3 regions of the Sulfurovum sp. TSL6 genome follow, and region 3 is predicted to be linked to each of the others. Evidence: riboswitches for the same ligand, from Rfam matches in the RefSeq annotation. Region 3 holds a riboswitch; each other region holds the start of a gene.
What was found. A riboswitch is a leader RNA that binds a small molecule or an ion and turns the genes downstream of it on or off. The one in region 3 is predicted to bind cyclic di-GMP.

Region 1 (7,167 bases), 640 kb from region 3:
CATTGAGGATCAACTTTTGGTTAATTTTATTATCCTCTGCGACCAGCACATGTACATTTGTAAAGGTAAGATTCTCTTTCGTCTCTAAAGTATCCTCTTTGTCATTCATCATTCTAAGTGTTTTAGAAAAATTCACAGGCTTATAGAGTACCTTATCTATCTGTGATTTGTATCGCTTTAGATTTTTTTTCTGGTCTCCTGTTGAGATTACAACGATCTTGGTATCAAGGTCTAGGAACGGTTTTAGTTCATCATCTCTCTGACGGAATTTATGGTCAATAAAAAGAATATCAGGGAGCTGTGAAGTGCCTTTTAACGCTAAGAGTGATTCATCTGTATAACGCTTGATATTTGCGCCTGTGTAAGCGATATAGGTTTCAAGATTTTTGTTAATGTAATAGTCTGTATCTATATGTGAATTAAGAATACCGACAGTGTAAGAACTCATATCATTGACTTCTCTTTGTGTAGCGCTCTTAGGTTTCTTAAGTGCCAAGGTAAAATAGAAGGTCGAACCTTCATCTTTGACACTTCTAATGCTCAGTTTCCCTCCCATATGGTCTATGAACTTACCTGATATGGATAGTCCCAGACCGGTACCACCATACTTTCTACTTGTACTGACATCTGCTTGAGAAAAAGCTTCAAATATTTTTCCTTGTTGCTCCTTGGTGAGGCCGATACCTGTATCTGAAACTTCAAAGTTGACGTTTACTTTATCCTCATTCTCAAAGAGTTTCTTGATCGATACACTCACTTCACCGTTGGTGGAAGTAAATTTAATGGCATTACTCACAAGGTTCACGATTACTTGAGAGATCTTCGTCGGGTCACCTATCAGTAAGGTAGGCAGCGTTGGGTCCAAAAAGATGTTAAAGTCAATATGGTTTTCTGCCGCTTTAGCTGCATAAGATTCAACAGCGGATTCAAAGACATCTACAGGATCAAACTCTATAGCTTCAAGTTCTATCTTCTGTGCTTTGATCTTAGAGAGGTCAAGAATATCATTGACGATGGTCAAAAGATTTTCTCCACTCTTCTCTATGACTGCAATAAATTCAGCCCGTTCCTCTGGATCATCAGTCTCTTTGAGTAATTGTGTAAATCCAAGAATACCATTCAGAGGTGTACGTATTTCATGGGACATACTGGCAAGAAAGAGGTCTTTGGTCTGATTGCCGTCTTGAATGGTTTTGAGCAAAAATTTATAGATATAGTCAAATTTACCATTGCGGATCAACTTTTGAAGCTCTCTTTGTTGGTTTTCATTCAATACCAGTTTTATATCCTTTAATGTCTCTTCGGAAATTTCTGTATTATTTTGTATCTTGGATTGTATTTTGGAATATAAGCTAAAAAGTTTAAGCAATACAAGTAATAGTATGAATGTTGATCCTCCATACCATGCAAGGATCTTTTCATGTTGTGTGACCGTTTCCTTGTTTATTTTTTGGATCTGGGTACGTAGTAGTGATTGTACTTTGTTAAAGTAGTCCATTTTTATATCTATCTGGTTTGACCACCCAAGGTGAGAAACAGAGTATTTTCCTGATCTTGCTTCATAGGAGATCATGTCGCGTTCTTCAGCAATGATAGTGTTGAACTTCTCTACTGAAAGTAGTTCACCCAGTTTTAACGCTATGGTACTGTCTGCTACTGTATGAAACTGGGGTAAGGTATCTTTGCTTATAAACCGATCCCAAAGTTCTCTCTCTACATAACTCATTTTTCTTGATTCCAGTAAGATGGAAGAGATCAGTAGATTCTCCTGTACGGTGTTCTCTTTCAGGGCAGTATACTTTTGATACATCATCAGATAACTTTGCTTCACCTCAGACTTTTCATCAGCAGCAACCTTTTGTAGTACCTCTGACAATGGGCCAAAAATTTGCTCATGATAGGCATGCAAAAAAATGTCATTATAATTATCATTTAAACTATCCACATCTCTTCTAACAAGTTCCAGTGCTTTAGTAGCGTGTCGAATAAATTTACTATAGTGTGTAAAATGATCGTTCTGTTTGATAAATGTATCTAATTTCAATAGATTTTGATCTGTGTTATTCCTTAGTTCTTTCAGTTTCCTAAAATCATTTTTTTTATGTGTGACGAAGTACGTAGCGCTCTGTATTCTTTCATTGATGATATTGTCTAAAACAGATTCGAAATACTCTACAAAAAAAGAAACCTTCGTATTGTTTTGTGCACTCATATATTTTTGATAAGAGAGATAGGTATGATAAGAGGTCATACCTGTGATACCTATAATCATAATTATGAGTAGGCTAAGTATAAATTTATTTTTCAATATCTTCACGTCGATCCTTTTAATAGCTTTTACTAGTGTAAAGTGTTAGGAGTATATCTCTATCAATAAAGAGAATTTAAGTATATGCTTGATTGTGTTTTTTATAATTTCAACCATATTGAATTCCTTTATTTTTAAAATAATTGAAGCCATGTAAATGAAGATAGAATATGTAGGACAGTCCAAGGGTGTATTCCATTGTGCAGTCTGGCGATCTTTTTTTGGAAAGACCCATGACTTTCTGTCCTTGTTTCACAACAAGTTTAGCTTTTCAACATTTTTACCTTCAAAAATTATACTAAGATAAGATTTAAAAAGCGTTATATAGAAGTATTTAAGTTTATAATTTAAGTCATGATAATACAAATGGTGGCAAGTAAGCTTTTATAACTGATATGAAGATATCCAATATTCGTGATGAAAATGTTTTAGATGTTACAATATATATCATCCGTCGAGCCTTTTTGGGCTATATTAAAACTAATAGAGTAAAATATCGATCATTATAGAGAGCAAAGGAAAAAAATGAGTATAGATAAAGCATTAATGGATAGAAGCGGTGGGAAATGTGAGTTGTGCAGTTCTGAAGAGGGACTGAGTGCTTACACGGTTGCACCCAAAGATGAGGCTATTGTGATTTGTAGTACTTGTGCAGACTCTATAGATGATCCGACAAAGAATGAAAAACATTGGAACTGTCTTCATGACAGTATGTGGAGTACGGAGCCTGCAGTACAAGTCATGGCTTTTAGACTTCTTACGCAACTTGGTGCACAAGACCAACTAGACATGATGTATCTTGAAGATGAAGTAAAAACATGGGCAGAGGAAGGGTTGATCACTGAAGAACAAGAGCCTACACGTGATGCGAATGGTACTATCTTGCAAGAGGGTGATTCTGTGAGCATCATCAAAGACTTACCGGTAAAGGGTGCAGGTTTTACAGCCAAGCAGGGAACTACCGTGAAAAATATCCGTATGGTGCCAGGTGACCCTACCCATATACAAGGCCGTGTAAACGGGACAATGATTTTTATTATTTCGGCATTTTTAAAGAAGCTGTAGTATTTAGATAACAGGGGTTATGATTTAAATCATACGTAGATAATTCAAAAATTTTTAACAAGGATACATCATGATGAGGATCATTAACTATTTTATAGAGAATAGAAGTCTTAATTATGTGCTCCTTGTCTTTATCCTATTTCTAGGTATCAACTCCTATTATAATATTCCCAAAGAACTTTTCCCCGAAATCGCTTTAGACAAGATTTCTATCAGGGGTAGTTATGCAGGTGCCAGTGCGGACAATCTTGATAAAATGGCAGTGCGTGACATCGAAGATGAACTGGGCAATATACAAGGTATAGATAAGATTGAAACAGTGATCAAGTCAGGCACTTTTTCTATCGTTCTCGATCTTAACGACGGCGCAGACAAAATAGATGCTCTCAATAAAGCCAAAGATGCTATCGCACGCAGTAGACAATATCTTCCTGCAGATATGATAGAACCTACTGCAGAGCTACTGTTGCACAATCGACCGCTTATCAGACTTTCGCTCTCTTCTGAACATCTGAGCAAAGGCCAGTTGATAGAAACGGCCAAAGAAGTGAAGTCTAAAATTGCCAGAAACCCTTATGTCAGTGAAGTAAAGATCTATGGTGATGCAGATCAGGAAGTATCTGTGCAGATCAATGAAGAGGCTGTAAGAGCGTATGGATTGGATCCTTTTACGCTTATCGATGCCATCTCAAAAACCTCTTATATCTATCCCATAGGGGATATCAAGCAAAGTGGAAATTATATTTTTCTCTCTACCGTCAATGGTAAAGAAAATAAAGAAGAATGGGAATCAGCACTCATAAAAATAGGAGATCAGCAAGTGAGGCTTGGTGATGTTGCGAAAGTCGATATCACTTACCCTCAAGATACAACACTTTCGACTTTTAATGGACGGAATAATATTACATTGGTGATCTCAAAAGGACCTGAGGGAAATTCTATGCATATTTCCAGAGATCTGCAAACATATGCAAAAGAAAAACTCTCTAAAGAGTTTCCTGAAGTTTATTTTGATTTTTACCAGGACAGTTCCAAACCGGTTAAGGACAGGCTCAATACCGTCATTTCAAACCTGATGTTTGGACTGCTGCTGGTATTCCTCTCTATGACGTTACTGATAAATATACGTATCGCATCTATTGTAGCGATGGGTATCCCTATCTCTTTTGCCATAGGGATCATGTTCCTTTACTTTACGGGGTATTCTATCAATATCGTCTCATTACTGGGAGGACTGATCGTCATAGGTATCGTTGTGGATGATGCGATTGTTGTTTCTGAGAATATCCAGCGACATATTAATGAAGGTTTAGCGAAAAATGAGGCAGTGTATCAAGGGTTAAAAGAGATGGTTTTACCTGTCACTTTGGCAACACTTACAACCATTGCGGCATTTCTTCCTCTGTTCATGCTCACCGGAGAGATCAAAAACTTTATTATCCTTATTCCTATTACTGTGATCATGATCCTTTTGGGATCTCTTCTTGAAAGTTTTTTCTTTCTACCCTTGCATGCGGATGAGGTGCTCAAAAAGCAGAAGAATTTTATCAATTGGGAACCACTGCAGAACAAATATGAAGCGTTGCTGCATCTTGTGATCCGGTTTAAATATATCTTTTTATTCACGTTTGTCATAGTGATACCACTTTTAACCATCCTCACGATCAAAATGCTCAATTTTCAGTTTTTCCCTGGTTTTGATGGCAACTATCTGTATATTACAGGGAAAAGTAATATGGATACGACCATTGAAGAGACAGACAAAATAGCCAAAGAGTTGGAAAAGTATGTGCTTTCAAAAAAAGAGACCTATGCACTTAAATCCACATCTACCGTTGTAGGGTACCGAAGATCACTCGCCGGCGCAGATGAAAATGGGGACAATATGCTCTACATTACCATGGAATTGTATGATATGGAACCCCAGAGTTTTATCGATGCCTATATCAATCCTATATTGAATTTTTCTTTTATGTTCAATGATCCTGAAAAGATCAGAAAGAAACATACCTATGACCTTGCACAAGATCTGAGAAAAGAGATCGCACCCATGAAGAAGAAGTATCAGCTTGAAGAGCTTGGTGTGCGTGAAGACAAGCCCGGTTTGATCAAAAATGATATACAGATCAATCTTTCGGGAAAAGATGGTCAAAAGATAGCAGATGCAATGAACAGAATTGAAGAAAATCTGTCTGTCATTCCGTATGTGAAAGATGTAGGTAACAATGCACAGCTTGGAAAGATGGAGTACAAGATACGTATCAATGCGTATGGTGAACAACTCGGGTTGAGTGAAGTAGGCATAGCACAGACCCTTTCGGGTTATTTCCTTGACAGTCGTAAAGCAATGACCTTTAGTCCAAACGGTGTGATGGAGATCAGAACAAAATCCATAGGTAAAGACTCTGAAACGACTTTAATGAATTTTATGATCCCTACGCCTTCGGGAAGCGTGGTGAAATTGACCGATGTTGTGGATATAGAAAAACTAAGAGCATATGAAAAGATTGAAAAAAGAGATGGCAATACAGTCAAATCGGTCTTTGCAAATATAGATAAGAAAAAAACGACTGCTGTGGCTGTGCTGAAGAAGATCAAGCCTTTGCTGGATGCGATCGAGGATGAGGGCATCGACGTCAGTCTTTTAGGAGAACAGGAAAAAAACCAGCAATTTAAAAATGACATGATACGTTCTTTGATCATCGCAGTCTTTTTAATTTTGATCACACTCCTTTTTATCTTCCCGAAAATCCGTTATGCATTGATGGTCATGTCTGTCATTCCTTTTAGTTTATTAGGTGCATTGCTGGGGCACATGCTGATAGGGATCAACCTCTCCATGCCTTCGGTTATAGGTATGTTGGGGCTCGCGGGGGTTGTGATCAATGATGGTATCATCATGCTGGATTTTCTTCATGGTACGCATAACGCAGAAACATTCTATGAAAGGGCGAAGTTAAGACTCCGTCCTATTTTAATCACTTCGATCACTACATTCCTCGGACTTTTTACCCTGATCTTTTATGCCACAGGACAGGCAGTGATCCTTCAGCCTATTGCTATCTCGATAGGATTTGGCCTTATTTGGGGTACGGTACTGAACCTTGTTTACCTACCGTCATTGTATGCGGTGGTAAATAAGATACAACCGGGTAGAGAGACTTAGTCTGTTCCTGGCTCCGTCTCTTCTTTTTTGGATTCGTTTTGTTTGACATGCAGATCCAATTGAGGGAAAGGTATCTCAATATGGTGTTTGTAGAGCGTAGCATAAATGAATTTTAAAAAATCTGATTTGGTCCCCGAAGGTCTCAGGGTTGATAGTCCTCTAATCCAGACAACGAGTTCATAATCTACCGAACTTGATCCCATAGCAGTCATCCAGATTACCGTAGGATATTTGGCATTTTTTTTCACATAATTGATATCACTGTTTCTCAGCTCTTCCAGGATCACTTTTTCCACTTTATCATTGCTTGTTCCATACGCAACAGAGAAAGGGATATGTATGCGTCTGATATCATTCTCCAATGTCCAGTTGATGACATTGTTTTGGATAAAAGAAGAGTTTGGAATAACTACATCAATGTTGTCATTGGTTGTAACGGTGGTTGAACGCATTCTCATATCACTGACCGTACCTCGGATGGTATCTGATATCTCTATATAATCTCCCAAACGGATAGTGCGTTCAAACATTAAGATGATACCTGCTGCAAAATTGGAAACAAGTGTTTGGAGACCAAAACCGATACCTATAGAAAGTGCACCTGCAACGAGTCCCAGATTGGAAAGAT
Region 2 (7,167 bases), on a different contig from region 3:
AACTTTTCCTATGTCAGTCAGTCATAACCGTTATTTTAATGACTTCTATGCATGGCTTGAAGCACTCATCCCTCCTCGCGAAGAAGAACCTGAAGGACTTGAATTAACTGAAGATGCGGAAGTAGATCCTTTTGATGAGATCATTCGTGATATTAATAGTGTCAAAGAAGAAACCATAGACAATGAGATCAAAGTCGCGATAATCGGTCGTGTCAACACAGGAAAAAGTTCACTCCTTAATGCACTGTTGGGTGAAGAGCGTTCAGTCGTTTCTGATGTTGCAGGAACCACGATTGACCCCATTGATGAGATGATAGAATACAATGACTATAAAATTACTTTCGTTGACACAGCAGGGATCAGAAGAAGAAGTAAAATTGTAGGTATTGAGAAGTATGCTCTGACACGTACGACAGAAATGCTGGAAAAAGCAAACCTGGTACTGCTTATGATCGATGCAACTGCAGGTGTGACAGAGCTTGATGAAAGGGTTGCAGGACTCATAGAGAAATACAAATTGGCTTGTCTTATCGTTGTGAATAAATGGGACATACATGGAGACAAAACCTATGAGGAAGTGGTTGAAGAGATACGAGATGAAATGAAGTTCCTTCACTATGCACCGCTTATTACCATTTCGGCAAAAACAGGGTTGCGTGTCAACAAGATACTTGACCAAGTCACAGAGATCTATAAGCGATACACCCAACGTATCCCTACTTCTGAACTTAACGATACCATACGTGAAGCCATAAGAAGACACCATGTACCTACACATAACGGTGCGGTAGTAAATATCAAGTATGCGACACAGTATGAGACAAAACCACCAAAAATTGCTCTCATAAGCAATAGACCTGAATTTATACACTTTTCCTACAAACGTTACCTGTCAAACTTCCTTCGAAGCAAGTTTGACTTTGAAGGTGTACCTTTAGACATCGTTGCCCGTAAACGCGGTGAACGGTTCGATGACGATGAATAGGTTTTTTACTAACACTTCGCTATAATCTCCTAAAATTATTTTAGGATACAATATGCGTGTACTTACAGGAATACAAGCTTCAGGAAAACTTCATATAGGGAACTATTTTGGAGCTATGAAACCTATGGTTGAACTTCAAGAAGAGCATGAACTTTTTACATTTATCGCCAACTACCACTCACTGACCACTTCAAAAGATGCAGCCACACTGAAACAACACACTATTGATGCTGCTGTTGACTACCTTTCCATTGGAATTGACCCGGAGAAAACAACATTCTGGGTACAGAGTGATATGCCTGAAGTACTTGAACTTTACTGGATACTTTCTAAGTTTACGCCTATGGGACTACTTGAACGTGCACATTCCTATAAAGACAAAGTAGCTAAAGGTATTGCCGCGAATCATGCACTCTTCTCTTATCCCGTACTTATGGCTGCAGATATACTGATGTTAGACACTGAAAAAGTCCCTGTAGGAAAAGACCAGATCCAACACGTTGAAATGACAAGAGACATCGCGATAAAATTCAACAATGAGTATGGAGAGATCTTTACACTTCCTGAGCATCTTGTACAAGAGGATGTTGCTACGATCCCGGGCATAGACGGGCAAAAGATGAGTAAGAGTTATGGGAATGCCATTGACCTTTTTATGGATGAGAAACCGCTGCAAAAAAGATGTAATAAGATCGTCTCATCCTCTACGCCATTAGGTGAACCATTGGAATATGAGGGAGACAATATCTATGCATTGGCATCACTCTTTTTAAATGATGAACAAAAACTTGAACTGCAGGCACGTTATAAAAGCGGTAAAGAGGGGTATGGGCACTTCAAAAAGTATCTTAAAGAGTTGATTTGGGAAGAACTGGGTGAAGCCAGGGAAAAACGCGAGTATTACCTCAACCATATGGATGAGGTAAATGACATTTTGGCTCAAGGCGCTAAGAAAGCCAAAGCTATAGCAAATGCCAAAATGTCGAAAGTAAGAGAAGCGGTAGGACTACTGTAAAGTAAGTCCTACTTTCGCCTCATCTACGCTTCATCCTCTAGATCAATATCTTCATCATCAAGATCAAGATCATCAGCTTCTTCTAATTCTGCATCAGTCGGCATTTGATATGCAGTCTTGTCTAACGGGTCTACGTAATTTTTATCATCGATCGAATTGTACTGTACAATTAAATATACAACACCTATAGACAAAAGTCCAACAAGAAATATAGCAAAGCTTTCTAACAAATTTTTCATCTTTTATCCTCAAATTGGTAGTCTGGCAAACTCAGATATGAAGTTTCTGAGTCCCATAACTTTCTGCACTTGCTTCACAACAAACTAGGCTTTTTACATACAGTAAAACCGTGTGGATGTATTTTAACATAGATAAGTTTATAGTAGCCGTTTTTCATAAAAATATAATTGGAAATAACTTTAACTAATGTATAATTAAGTAGCAGCCTAGAAAAATTAAATAGTGGACTTTAGTTATTTTCAACGTCTATGAAATATATATTTTCATAGGCACCAATAAGACTCTCAACAACATGCATATGAATCTCACCCGTAGTATGAATATGCACCTGTAAGTCGCCCTCATTGAGATGTCCTTTTTGGGTGCCTAATGTGAGTAAATGTTTGGATATAGCTTCAGCCGTATGGATCAGACTCACATTACAGGCCATAATCTTTTCAATACTTTGACCCACAAGAGGGTAATGTGTACATCCCAGTACGATCGTATCTACATTATTCTGACGCATAGGTGCAAGCCATTTTTCAAGTAACCCTTTTGTCACGTCACTATCCATTTCACCTTTTTCGATCTGTTCAACCAAACCGGGACAAGCCTGTTCAAAAATGTCAACACTTTTTTGTGAAGAGAGCGTTTGTGCCAATGTCTGATACTTATCTCCCTGTAGTGTGGCTGGTGTTGCTAAAACCCCTATTTTCCCTGTTCTCGTCTGCTCGATAGCCGGTTTGATACCAGGTTCTGTACCTATAATGATCAGCGAAGGATACGTTTCACGCAAATGTTGGATCGCAGAAGAAGTAGCCGTATTACAGGCTAAGATCAATGCATCTATCTGATGGGTCTTAACAAGATATTTGGTTATATTTAGTGAGTATTGTAGAATTTGTTCAGGGGTTTTTTCGCCATAAGGCGCATTTTTGGTGTCTGCCACATAGAATATCTGAGCACCTTTGATCACTTGGGTCATTGCCTGAACAACGGTCAAGCCACCCAAACCAGAATCAAAAACACCAATACGCATGATAGTTATCTCCTTGTAGATAGGCAAAGCCCATCTACAATTCCTTTCACTAAAGCTTCAGCTATCGGCTCAGATGAAAATATAGATATTTTCATTGCAGTTACCTACGCACCTTCGTTCATCATAGAAAGAAACTCTTCATTTGTTTTGGTTTTCATCATTTTAGAGAAGAGGAATTTCAGCCCTTCTACCTCTTCCATGTTTTGCATTGCATTTCTCAATGCCCAAACTTTTTGAAGGGTTTCAGGCTCCATCATCAACTCTTCTTTTCTTGTTCCCGATTTCGTTACATCGATCGCAGGATAGATACGTCTTTCAGAAACGTGACGGCTGAGAACTACTTCAGAGTTACCTGTACCTTTAAACTCTTCAAAGATCACTTCATCCATACGGCTACCTGTATCTATCAGTGCTGTAGCAATGATGGTCAAAGAACCACCCTCTTCTATGTTTCTTGCTGCACCGAAGAAACGTTTTGGTTTATGCAGTGCATTGGCATCCACACCACCAGAAAGTACTTTACCTGAACTTGGTGTGACTGTGTTGTAAGCACGTGCAAGTCTTGTGATAGAATCAAGTAAAATGATAACATCTTTACCCATCTCCACACGTCTTTTGGCTTTTTCTATCACCATTTCTGCTGTTCTAACATGGTTTTGGGCTGGAAGGTCAAAAGTTGAAGCATACACTTCACCTTTCACTGAACGCTGCATGTCTGTGACTTCTTCAGGTCTTTCATCTACAAGAAGTACCATCAGTGAAGCATCAGGATTATTATACGTAACACCATGCGCAAGTTCTTTAAGCAGTTCTGTTTTACCTGTTCTTGGCGGAGCAACGATAAGTGCTCTTTGTCCTTTTCCTATAGGGGTAAAGAGATCCAGTACACGTCCTGTCATTTTCATTGGGTTATACTCAAGCTTGAGTTGTTCACTTGCATATAATGGTGTAAGGTTTTCAAAAAGAGGTCTCTGTTTTGACTTCTCAGGCGCTAAATAATTGATCGCTTCAATTTTAAGCAATGCATAATACTTTTCTTGATCTTTAGGCGAACGTACCTGGCCTGTCACGATATCACCATTTCTCAGTGCAAATCGTTTGATCTGAGTACCGCTTACATAGGTGTCATTACTGGAGTTGGCAAAGTTCCCATCGATAGAACGTAAAAAACCAAAACCATCGTTCATCACTTCAAGAATACCCGTATAGAGGATAAATCCTCCCTGGCTCACTTGAGATTTGAGGATTTCAAAAATAAGATCTTTTCTTTGAAATTCATTGGGATTTTCAACTTTTACTTCTTTTGCTATCGTTACAAGTTCTGTCAGTGGGAGTTGTTGAAGATTTTCTATTTTGTAGCCATCTACCGGTACGTGTGTTCTGTTTTTTCTGCTGGCAGTATTGCCGTTAGAAGATTTTTTATTATCGCTCATATTTCCTCTTGTATTGAATATGCATTATGGAGATTGTACGTTAGCCATACGATGTGCTACGTGTAGTTATGGCATTATAATCTTTTTTGGCTGAAATTATCATTAAGGACGCCTCTTGGGCAAAGCATGACAGATTACATTGACACTATGCAGATTACGACTCGGCATTTAGTGCCTCGCTTGCACTGCAATTTAGTTGCTTGTCAGTATCTGGTTCTGTGACTGGTCACATGCATTCATATTAGAGCATAAAACAATAACGGAGGATATAAGGCAGCCCCCATCAAAAAAAATATTGGAGGCATTTTCCATTCTAACATTTGTGCTATCTCCGGGGATACTTTACGATCGATAAACACTTTTTTAATCAGTTCTATTTTATAAAACATGTCAAAAATTTTAATCGCCAAAAGAAAGATCATCGTCACATTCAGTACACCTGTAAGGACTACTATTAAAAGTATAAAGTAAAACCCAGGCTGGATGAGAAAAAACAGAAAGATACTTTTCTGATAATAAGCATAGAGTTTTTTCAAAACACCCAAAAGCGTTGGGGCACGCTGAATAGTTGCCTCAAAAAGTTCTGCAAAAAGAAGGATGATCGTAAATAAAAGTGCATTTTCCATAGAAGATTTTACCCATATTTAGATAAAATATACACTTCTCATAATGTGGACAAAAAACTGCATATTACCATCAATCAAGGAATTATCATTGGCAGACATCGCATGTACCCACTGTAATCTCACTTTTCCTGAAGAAGTGATGATCGCTGAACAGCAGAATGAGACACAACTTTATTTCTGCTGTAAAGGCTGCCAGGGTGTCTACCATCTCTTAAACTCTGAAGGGTTGGATACCTTTTATGACAAGTTAGGCGATACCAAACTTCAACCTGCCATACAAAGCAATGAAGATCTGGAAAAGTTTGACTTAGAAGGATTTAAAAACAAGTATATCACTACCCATGAGGATGGACTGTGTGAAATTAACCTTATCATCGAAGGTATCCACTGTTCTGCCTGTGTATGGCTGAACGAAAAGGTTCTCCATAAAACGGATGGGGTCATTGAAACCAGTATCAACTACACCAACAACAAAGCCAAGGTCATCTGGGACCCGGAGGTCATCAAGCTCTCCAAAATTATAGAAACGATTCGTTCCATCGGCTATAATGCCTACCCTTATGATCCAAAGCTTCAGGAAGAACGTGCCACCCGTACACGAAAAACCTATTATTCCCGTATTTTGGTGGCTGTATTTGGATCTATGAACATTATGTGGTTGGCTGTTGCACACTATGCCGGATACTTTGGCGGTATACAGCAATCGTTTAAAGACATTCTCAATGTGGCTGAATTCATCTTAGCTACACCTGTACTTTTTTACTCTGGATGGATATTCTTCCGAGGTGCCTACTATGGCTATAAAAACAATATCGTCAATATGGATACCCTTGTTGCCTCAGGTGCACTCTCTGCTTATATCTACTCCATCTACGCGATGATCAGTCAAAGCGGAGAAGTCTACTTTGACTCAGTGGTGATGATTATCACTTTTGTGCTGGTAGGAAAATACCTTGAAGTACTGAGTAAAAAGCATGCTGTTGATACCTTGGACAGTCTTATGGGAAGTACACCGACCGAAGTGACCACTCTGAAAGATGGTGTAAAGTCCTTAGTGAGTATTGAAAACATTATTGTGGGAGATATCATCGAACTTAAACCCGGTGAAAAAGTTGTGATTGATGGTGAAGTCACCTGGGGGAAAGGTTCTTTTGATGAGAGTTCTCTGACAGGAGAAAATGAACCTATTTACAAAAAGAAGCATGACACGATTTTAAGTGGTTCTCTCTGTTTAGACTCCATCATACACTATAGTGCAACCAAAGATGCTTCAAACTCTATGTTGACCTCCATCGTCAACCTGCTTGAAGAATCCATCACTAAAAAACCCCGTATAGAACAGCTTGCCAACAGTGTTTCAGGATACTTTTCTACCGTGATTCTCATCATTGCCTTACTCACCTTCGTAAGTTGGTACTTTTGGGTTGATAGCTTTGAACAGGCACTCATCGTAGGCATCTCCGTGATCGTTATCGCTTGTCCCTGTGCATTAGGGTTGGCTACTCCTATGGCAACCCTTGTGGGTATCAGTGTTGCAGCAAAACGAGGTATCCTTTTTAAAGAAGCCTCTTTTTTGGAAACGATGGCAAAAAGTGACATCCTTGCTTTGGACAAAACCGGTACGATCACTGAGGGGAAACCTTCTGTAGTGAAGGCAGACTATCTTGAAACTTTTGATCCTTCACTGCTTTATTCGCTTGTCAGTACCTCCAACCATCCCATCTCTAAAGGGATCAAAGCATATCTTGAGGATACACATGAGAAGGTAGAACTGCTCACGCTTGAAGAGATCACAAGTATCGAAGCCAAAGGAGTAAAAGGCAGAGTTAAAAACCAATCACTTCTTG
Region 3 (7,167 bases):
ACCAAAAGGTGTGAATTACTTGGCTGATGCAGGTGAATTTGATGAAGGTAAAACCGTTGATGGTCGTTATACAATGACAAGTAAAGATATCAATGGAACAAATGGCAAAGTACACTTTACTGGTGGACCGTTCTACGGACCATATGGTGTCACAGGTACTAACAATGAAAACGAAACAGATCAGACAGATAGAAAAGCACAGATCAATCCACATTATGAAGTGGAATTAAACAACCACTTTGGAGAAAGCGGTAAAGGCTTATGTCTTTCATGTCATCAACGTTCTGCAGGGGCAGCAGTACCAGGCGGTGAAGATGGTGAAGGTCACTTTATGGAACTTTGTTCAACACAAATGGCTGTGACTACAGGTACTGATGTAGCTTCCAGTGACACATTAAGTTCACCGAAATGTCAAAAATGTCATATGGAAAGAATAGAAGGTACAGTACTACACCAATGGGCACGTCCAGATAAGTTATGGACACTCGCAGATAATCCTAATCTAACTGCTCACTTTGATCCTACGGATCCAGAAAGTCATGGTGATGAAAACCCTGTAGCTGCTGGTTGGTTAAACTCACATGCATTCTTAGGTGCAAGTAAAACAGGTCAAAAAACAAGTGTTACTGCTAAGATCCAAAGTGGATTTGAAGCGAAAGTAAATGAATCAGTGTCAAATGATGGTAACGCATTAACAGTGACTACTGCACTAACAAATAAGACTGCACACATGTTCCCAGGTGCACACCCTATGCGTCGTGTATTAACACGTTTGATCGTGACATCTGACCAAGGTATAGTTCCTATTAGTACTAGTACTGGTGACTCTTCCTTTGATTATATTGAAAATAATGTACAACCATTAGCTGGTAAAGTACTTCACTCAAGTGCATTAACTCCAGTTCCAGTTGCCAATAATGGAAGCGAAAATTTAGACTTCCCTGGAAAAGTAACAGACTTGAATGGCTCAGAAGTAAGTGGGCAGAAATTTGATGGTACAAAATACACTATTACGGGTGTAGATGCAACAGTAAGCTTCGACACGCAATCTACAGATAACAGTGGAGTAACAACAGGTACTGTAACAAATGCAGCGATAGTCGTAGATAGTAATAACTCTACGTTTACTCGTATTTATGGACATGAAACAGGTAAAAGGTATGATGCAAATGGTAAGCCAAGTAAGAACACTAGCGATACCTTTATTGTACGTCCTGGATTTGACTCATGGATGGTTGAAAAAGATAACCGCCTAAGTCCTAATGAAACAGAAACATATACACTGACTTACGATATCACAGGTAAAACGAATGTGAAAGTAGAATATAGAGTATACTACATGCAAAAAGGTGCTAATGGTAAATTCGTCGTTGATCCGGCTACTGGTTTCCTAGACCAAGCTAAGAGTGATGCGAAGAAACTATTGGTTACAGAAGTATATAGATATCCAGAATCACCTTAGGTAAACTTCTTGATTCCACCCCAGTTGAGGGTGGAATAACACTACTCTTCTTTTACATGCTTTTATAACTACTTACAAATATTATCTATAAAACTACATACAAAAGCTAGTTTTTCATACTCATTTTTTACAATTTTGTGCCTAAATTTGAAATAAAAATAGTAGAAAATGATTATATAGTGGATGAGTCTAATGTAAACTTTGAAAGGTATACTGTCAAAAGATGTAATTAAGTGTATAGAGCATTATCTAAGCAACATAATGAGTGTTTACTCATTATGCTAAGGAATAAAAAAAGCCAAGACAGCACCAACAGTTATAAACAAATACGCACCTATAGACCATAATTCAATGGTAGTAGGTACTTCCTGCACACCAAGAAAATTACTGATGGACATACCGCCATAGAAATAAAATAAAAAATAGCTAATCACGAACCCCAAAGTATAAGGTATAAAGACAATCCCTAGAAGTAAAGAAACCTCTGCATATTTCTTAAAAAGATCAGTCAATTCATTTTTTAGAGTAAACTTAGGGCCTAATTTTTGACTTTTGACACGGTTTTTCAAAAATGTTTTCTTTGGTTTAGAGAAAGGGTCATGAGAAACAGTTTCTTCTTTCGTATCCTCTATAAGTTGTTCTTGATTATCTTTTGATACTTGTGTAAGCGCATCCCAGTCTAAATTTTCTTCTTCTATAGTCTCTTCTCTTACGTACATGATGATCCTTTACTGTAGGTATTGCATCTTTAAAAACTCTGTTTAAGTGTCATACACTATATGATATGGGTTCGTTTTTATTAGAACAAAATAATTTAAATTAAATAAGATTTATGCATAAAAGAGTAAAGTAGAACATATACATAAAATACAAGTATTCGTATGTAGCAACCTGGCAATCTTAATCTACTAAGACCCATAGCTTTCCGTCCCTGCTTCACAACAAGTTTGGCTCAATCAATAATATTTAAAAATAACTTTCGTAATTGATTATATTGGATATATAATTAAATAAATCTTACACTCTATTCAATAAGCAGAGGCATTTGCAAAACAAATAATTATATTTATCCTTTATTATTTTTGGCCATTTTTAATGATCTTTTACTATGAATACCAAGCCAATAGACTTCATATCTACACGTGTCATTATTATTTTTTAGAAAAATAGACATCTATTTGTCTTCTTTAAAATATATTGTATAATATTAAGAAGGAAGGAAGGTGTATGATAGAGATGTTGAGAAAAATATTTGGTAAAAAAAAGGAAAAAACCGAAGTCCAAAATCCCCCAGGAAGAACCTTCAATAGAGTTCTAACAGGAAGATATTTTGGCTGTGAAGATGTAAATGCAGATGAAGAGACTATTGCCAAAGCAAAGCAGGACAAGATAGACCAGATAAAAGAACTGGAACTGATACCTATGTTTATAAGATACTCTTACGATAGAAAAAGAGGAGATGGCATTGACAGTGAAGAAGATCATCCTACATCTGCTCATGTTGCATTCCAAAAAGAGGTGTTTGCTGAAAACTGGAACATGGTGCATGTGACGGAAATTTCATTCACAGTATATTATTCAGACTTTGATGAATTTGAAAAAATGGCAGGGGTAAGTCTCAATGATGACTTTAAAGATCTCACCTCTACTATGTTCAATGGAAAAGACAGAAGAAAAGAAGAAAGAGAAGCATAACAAGTTCTTAGAGAAATTTACATCTTTAGTATGTTTACCTTAACTATGACACTTTTCTTTCGAGTCATCTCTTATATTTTATACGAATGCTTCTATTAAGAATTACTAAACATCTCATAACACTTCAGTTCAATTACATTAAAGTTAAGAATAAACTATTATAATCTATAATAATAAATTTAAGAGGTCTGATTAACAAATACATATACTTAGCTGGATAACATGTTTAGAAAAATATTAGTTTTATTAGTTTTATCTGTAGTGACATCATATCCCGCCGTTACACTTACAGATAAAAAAGAACAATATGACCACTTTACACTCTACTATTATTATGATCACAGCAATACACTTGATATTAACACTATTGAAAAGATAGATTTTACCAAGGTGATACCAAGTCAATTTTCTCAAGGTTATTATACGGGGACAGCATGGATAAAACTACATGTAACAAATCATAGTGATAATGAAGATTATGTACTTTATTTTACAGAGCCTTTTTGGTCAACATTAGATCTGTATACAAAAAATAATGATGCATGGGATATACAGAAAAATGGTCTCAATGTAAGGCTTCAAGAAAGAAGTATTCAAAATTACAATCCAGCCTATAAACTACATATCTCACCAAACGAAAGTGCGACATATTATATAAAAGGCAAGACAGATTCGGGACATATTGGGGAATTTAAGATCTTGACTGAAGAAGAGTTTTTTAGACCCAACCGTATTGATATTACAGATATCTATATTATCTATGCTGGTATATTATTCATTATAGTCTTATTCAGTATGTATAATTTAATCATCATTAAAAATCGTATCTTCGCATATTACATTGCATATATACTCTCTTTTATTGTATTTATAGCTATGAAAAGTGGTTTTTACTTAGAGCTTGGTTTTTCTGGTTGGAGTGAAGGGCTGCATGTTGTTGGCACTATTGTAGTATTGTTCCTGGTTCTGTTCTCAGGTCGTTTTTTAGAGTTGCAAAAACGCATGCCAATGATCGATAAGCTTTTTAAGATATCAGCAGCAGTTTTTTTACTTTTTGCACTGCTTATATCACAAGATATCCCCTATGCATGTTTAATGTTTAACATTTATTCATCATTGTTCTTTACTCTTCTTCTTGTTATCGCAGTCAAAGCCTGGTATCAAGGTCTTATAGGTGCCAGATACTATCTTATTGCACTTATCATTTATATGCCTGCTATGGGTATGATGACTTTAACCTTTAATGGTGTCTTAGACAATACAGACATAAACAGATACGCTTTTCTTGCAGGTTCATTTATTGAGATCATCTTCTTTACACTTATCTTGAGCAACAAGTACAGTGAACTGAATCTCAAGAAGATACAAAAACAAAAGCTACTTTTAAAAGCAAAAAAGAGCAATCAAAAGTTTTTGGAAACTAAGATTCTACAAAAAACAAATGATCTTCTTACGATAAATCAACAATTATTAAAGAAAACAAAAGAGCTTGAGATCACTAAAGAGCAGTTAACCAAAGATATTCTTGATCGTACAGAAACTGAAAAAGAAGTAGAAAAACAAAAAAATATTTTGCATCACCAAGCTAATCATGATTCACTTACAGGACTTCCTAACCGTGCACTATTTAACACTCGTTTGAAACAAGGGATTACAAAGGCAAAAAAGAAAGAGAGAGGATTGGCACTATTTTTTATCGACTTGGATAAATTTAAAGAGATCAATGATTCATTGGGTCATGACGTAGGAGATAGAGTTTTAAAAGTAATAACAGAAATACTTAAGAGTTCTATACGTAAAGAAGACACGCTTGCCCGTTTAGCCGGAGATGAATTTACCATTATCATGGAAGATGTCATCTATTCAGAAGATGCATCTAAATTAGGACATGCTATTCTCAATATGTTTTCAGAACCCATACATGTTAATCAGCATGTATTATATATTACAAGCAGTATCGGTATTAGTCTTTATCCCCAAGATGCAGACAATGAAAAAGATCTTTTAAAGTATGCTGATACGGCTATGTATAGGGCAAAAGAAAGCGGACGCAACAACTTTCAGTTCTATAGACCAGAAATGACAAAACATGCACTGGAACAAATGCATATGAAAACCAGTTTACGTCAAGCTATTGATAATGAAGAATTTATCATTCACTATCAACCACAGATCGACATAAATACCGATAAATTGGTCGGGATTGAGGCACTATTACGATGGCAGCACCCAACAAAAGGTTTGCTGATACCTAAAAAATTTATTTCTATGGCAGAAGAGACTGGTATGATACTTGAAATTGATGACTGGGTGATGCATACCGCTATGAAACAGGTTTCCAAATGGCATAATGACGGATTAGACCCTGGTAAACTTGCATTAAATATTTCAATGAGACAATTAGAGTCCACTCATTTCATTCATAGAATTCAAAATACTATGGATACTTACGGTTTTAAACCAGAGTGGCTGGAATTTGAAATTACAGAAGGTCATATGATGAAGAATGCTATGGAAATCATTAATAAACTGAAACAGCTCAATAAGCTGGGTATCAATATTTCCATCGATGATTTTGGAACAGGATACTCTTCATTGTCTCTTTTAAAACGTCTACCCATCAACAGACTCAAGATCGATAAATCATTTATTGAAAACATACCTGAAGATGAAGAGGATATTGCTATTATCAAATCGATCATAGCACTTGCAAAGAGTCTCAATCTTAAGGTCATTGCCGAAGGTGTAGAAACGATAGAACAGATCAATTTTTTAAAAAGTAAAAAGTGTAAGTACGTCCAGGGACACTACTATTTTTACCCTATGTCGGCAGATGAACTTCAAGAAATACTTTTAAACAAAAATGCATAGCAGGATCTATTGGCATTCTTACATTTCTCTACACTAAAAATGTTTACTCTGATTCTTTTTTCATCTTATCATAAAAATAGTTTGTTGCTTCAACAAAACCATCAACACTTCCACAGTCAAAGCGTTTCCCTTTAAACTTATAGGCTAAAACCATACCTTTTTTGGCATGATTCATCAAAGCATCAGTAATTTGTAGTTCTCCATTTTTACCAGGTTTGGTTTCTTCTATGGTTCTAAAAATATCAGGGGTAAGAATGTATCGTCCTATAATCGCTAGATTCGAAGGTGCATCTTCAGGGTCTGGTTTTTCTACCATATCTGATATCATAAAAACATCATCTTGGATCTCTTTTCCTTCGATCACTCCATATTTGTAGGTCTCTTCTTTAGGCACTTCTTGAATGGCAACTACACAACATTTATATTTGTCATAGATCTTTACCAACTGGGCTAAAACATTATCCCCCTCTTCATTCACACAAAGATCATCTGCCAGAATCACACCAAAAGGCTCATTACCGATCAAAGGCTCACCTTTTAAAATGGCATGACCGAGTCCCAACATCTCTGTTTGTCTGGTAAATGTAAAGGTACATTTATCCATCATCTCTCGCGTACTCTTCAGTAATGCTTCTTTGGAACTTCCTTTAATTTGATGCTCTAGCTCATAAGAGATATCAAAATGTTCTACCAAAGCCCTTTTACCACGTCCAGTAATGATCGCCATAACATCCATGCCAGCATCACTGGCTTCTTCTACCCCATACTGTATCAGAGGTTTGGTCAAGATGGGAAGCATCTCTTTTGGTGTTGCTTTGGTTGCGGGCAAAAAGCGTGTGCCATATCCAGCAGCTGGGAATAAACATTTTTTAATCATTTTTCTTTTCTCCTTCTTTTAATGGTTTTAACCACAATATCTCATAGGGTTGCATGATAAATATTCCTTCTTTTATCTGTCGATGTGAAATAATATCCATAAATACATCTTCTTTATAGGGTGACAAATCCACTTCAATTTCTGTTTTTTGGAAATTGTGTAGAGCGATAAGAAATTCATTACTCTCTTTACCATAATGTTTTATAGCAAAAACCTCTTTACCCAGTGATAAAAATTCAAACTTGGCAAAAGGGTCAAAACA

Region 1: linked by a shared signal. The riboswitch ahead of LDM93_RS00745 (ATP-binding protein) and the one ahead of LDM93_RS03940 (hypothetical protein) in region 3 are both predicted to bind cyclic di-GMP.
Region 2: linked by a shared signal. The riboswitch ahead of LDM93_RS06740 (hypothetical protein) and the one ahead of LDM93_RS03940 (hypothetical protein) in region 3 are both predicted to bind cyclic di-GMP.

Annotation. Positions count from the first base shown of each region.
Region 1 covers NZ_BPFJ01000001.1:155,960-163,126, forward strand. Annotated here, with positions in the region: gene LDM93_RS00745 (ATP-binding protein) at 1-2,317, opposite strand, end outside; cyclic di-GMP riboswitch class I at 2,507-2,586, opposite strand; gene LDM93_RS00750 (alkylphosphonate utilization protein) at 2,834-3,373, shown strand; gene LDM93_RS00755 (efflux RND transporter permease subunit) at 3,444-6,539, shown strand; gene LDM93_RS00760 (mechanosensitive ion channel family protein) at 6,536-7,167, opposite strand, start outside.
Region 2 covers NZ_BPFJ01000002.1:348,917-356,083, forward strand. Annotated here, with positions in the region: gene der (ribosome biogenesis GTPase Der) at 1-985, shown strand, start outside; gene trpS (tryptophan--tRNA ligase) at 1,038-2,000, shown strand; gene LDM93_RS06740 (hypothetical protein) at 2,024-2,239, opposite strand; cyclic di-GMP riboswitch class I at 2,253-2,339, opposite strand; gene murI (glutamate racemase) at 2,470-3,261, opposite strand; gene rho (transcription termination factor Rho) at 3,366-4,694, opposite strand; gene LDM93_RS06755 (hypothetical protein) at 4,931-5,320, opposite strand; gene LDM93_RS06760 (heavy metal translocating P-type ATPase) at 5,409-7,167, shown strand, end outside.
Region 3 covers NZ_BPFJ01000001.1:797,243-804,409, forward strand. Annotated here, with positions in the region: gene LDM93_RS03935 (cytochrome c family protein) at 1-1,462, shown strand, start outside; gene LDM93_RS03940 (hypothetical protein) at 1,744-2,181, opposite strand; cyclic di-GMP riboswitch class I at 2,345-2,424, opposite strand; gene LDM93_RS03945 (hypothetical protein) at 2,690-3,157, shown strand; gene LDM93_RS03950 (EAL domain-containing protein) at 3,419-6,028, shown strand; gene galU (UTP--glucose-1-phosphate uridylyltransferase GalU) at 6,072-6,905, opposite strand; gene LDM93_RS03960 (sugar phosphorylase) at 6,898-7,167, opposite strand, start outside.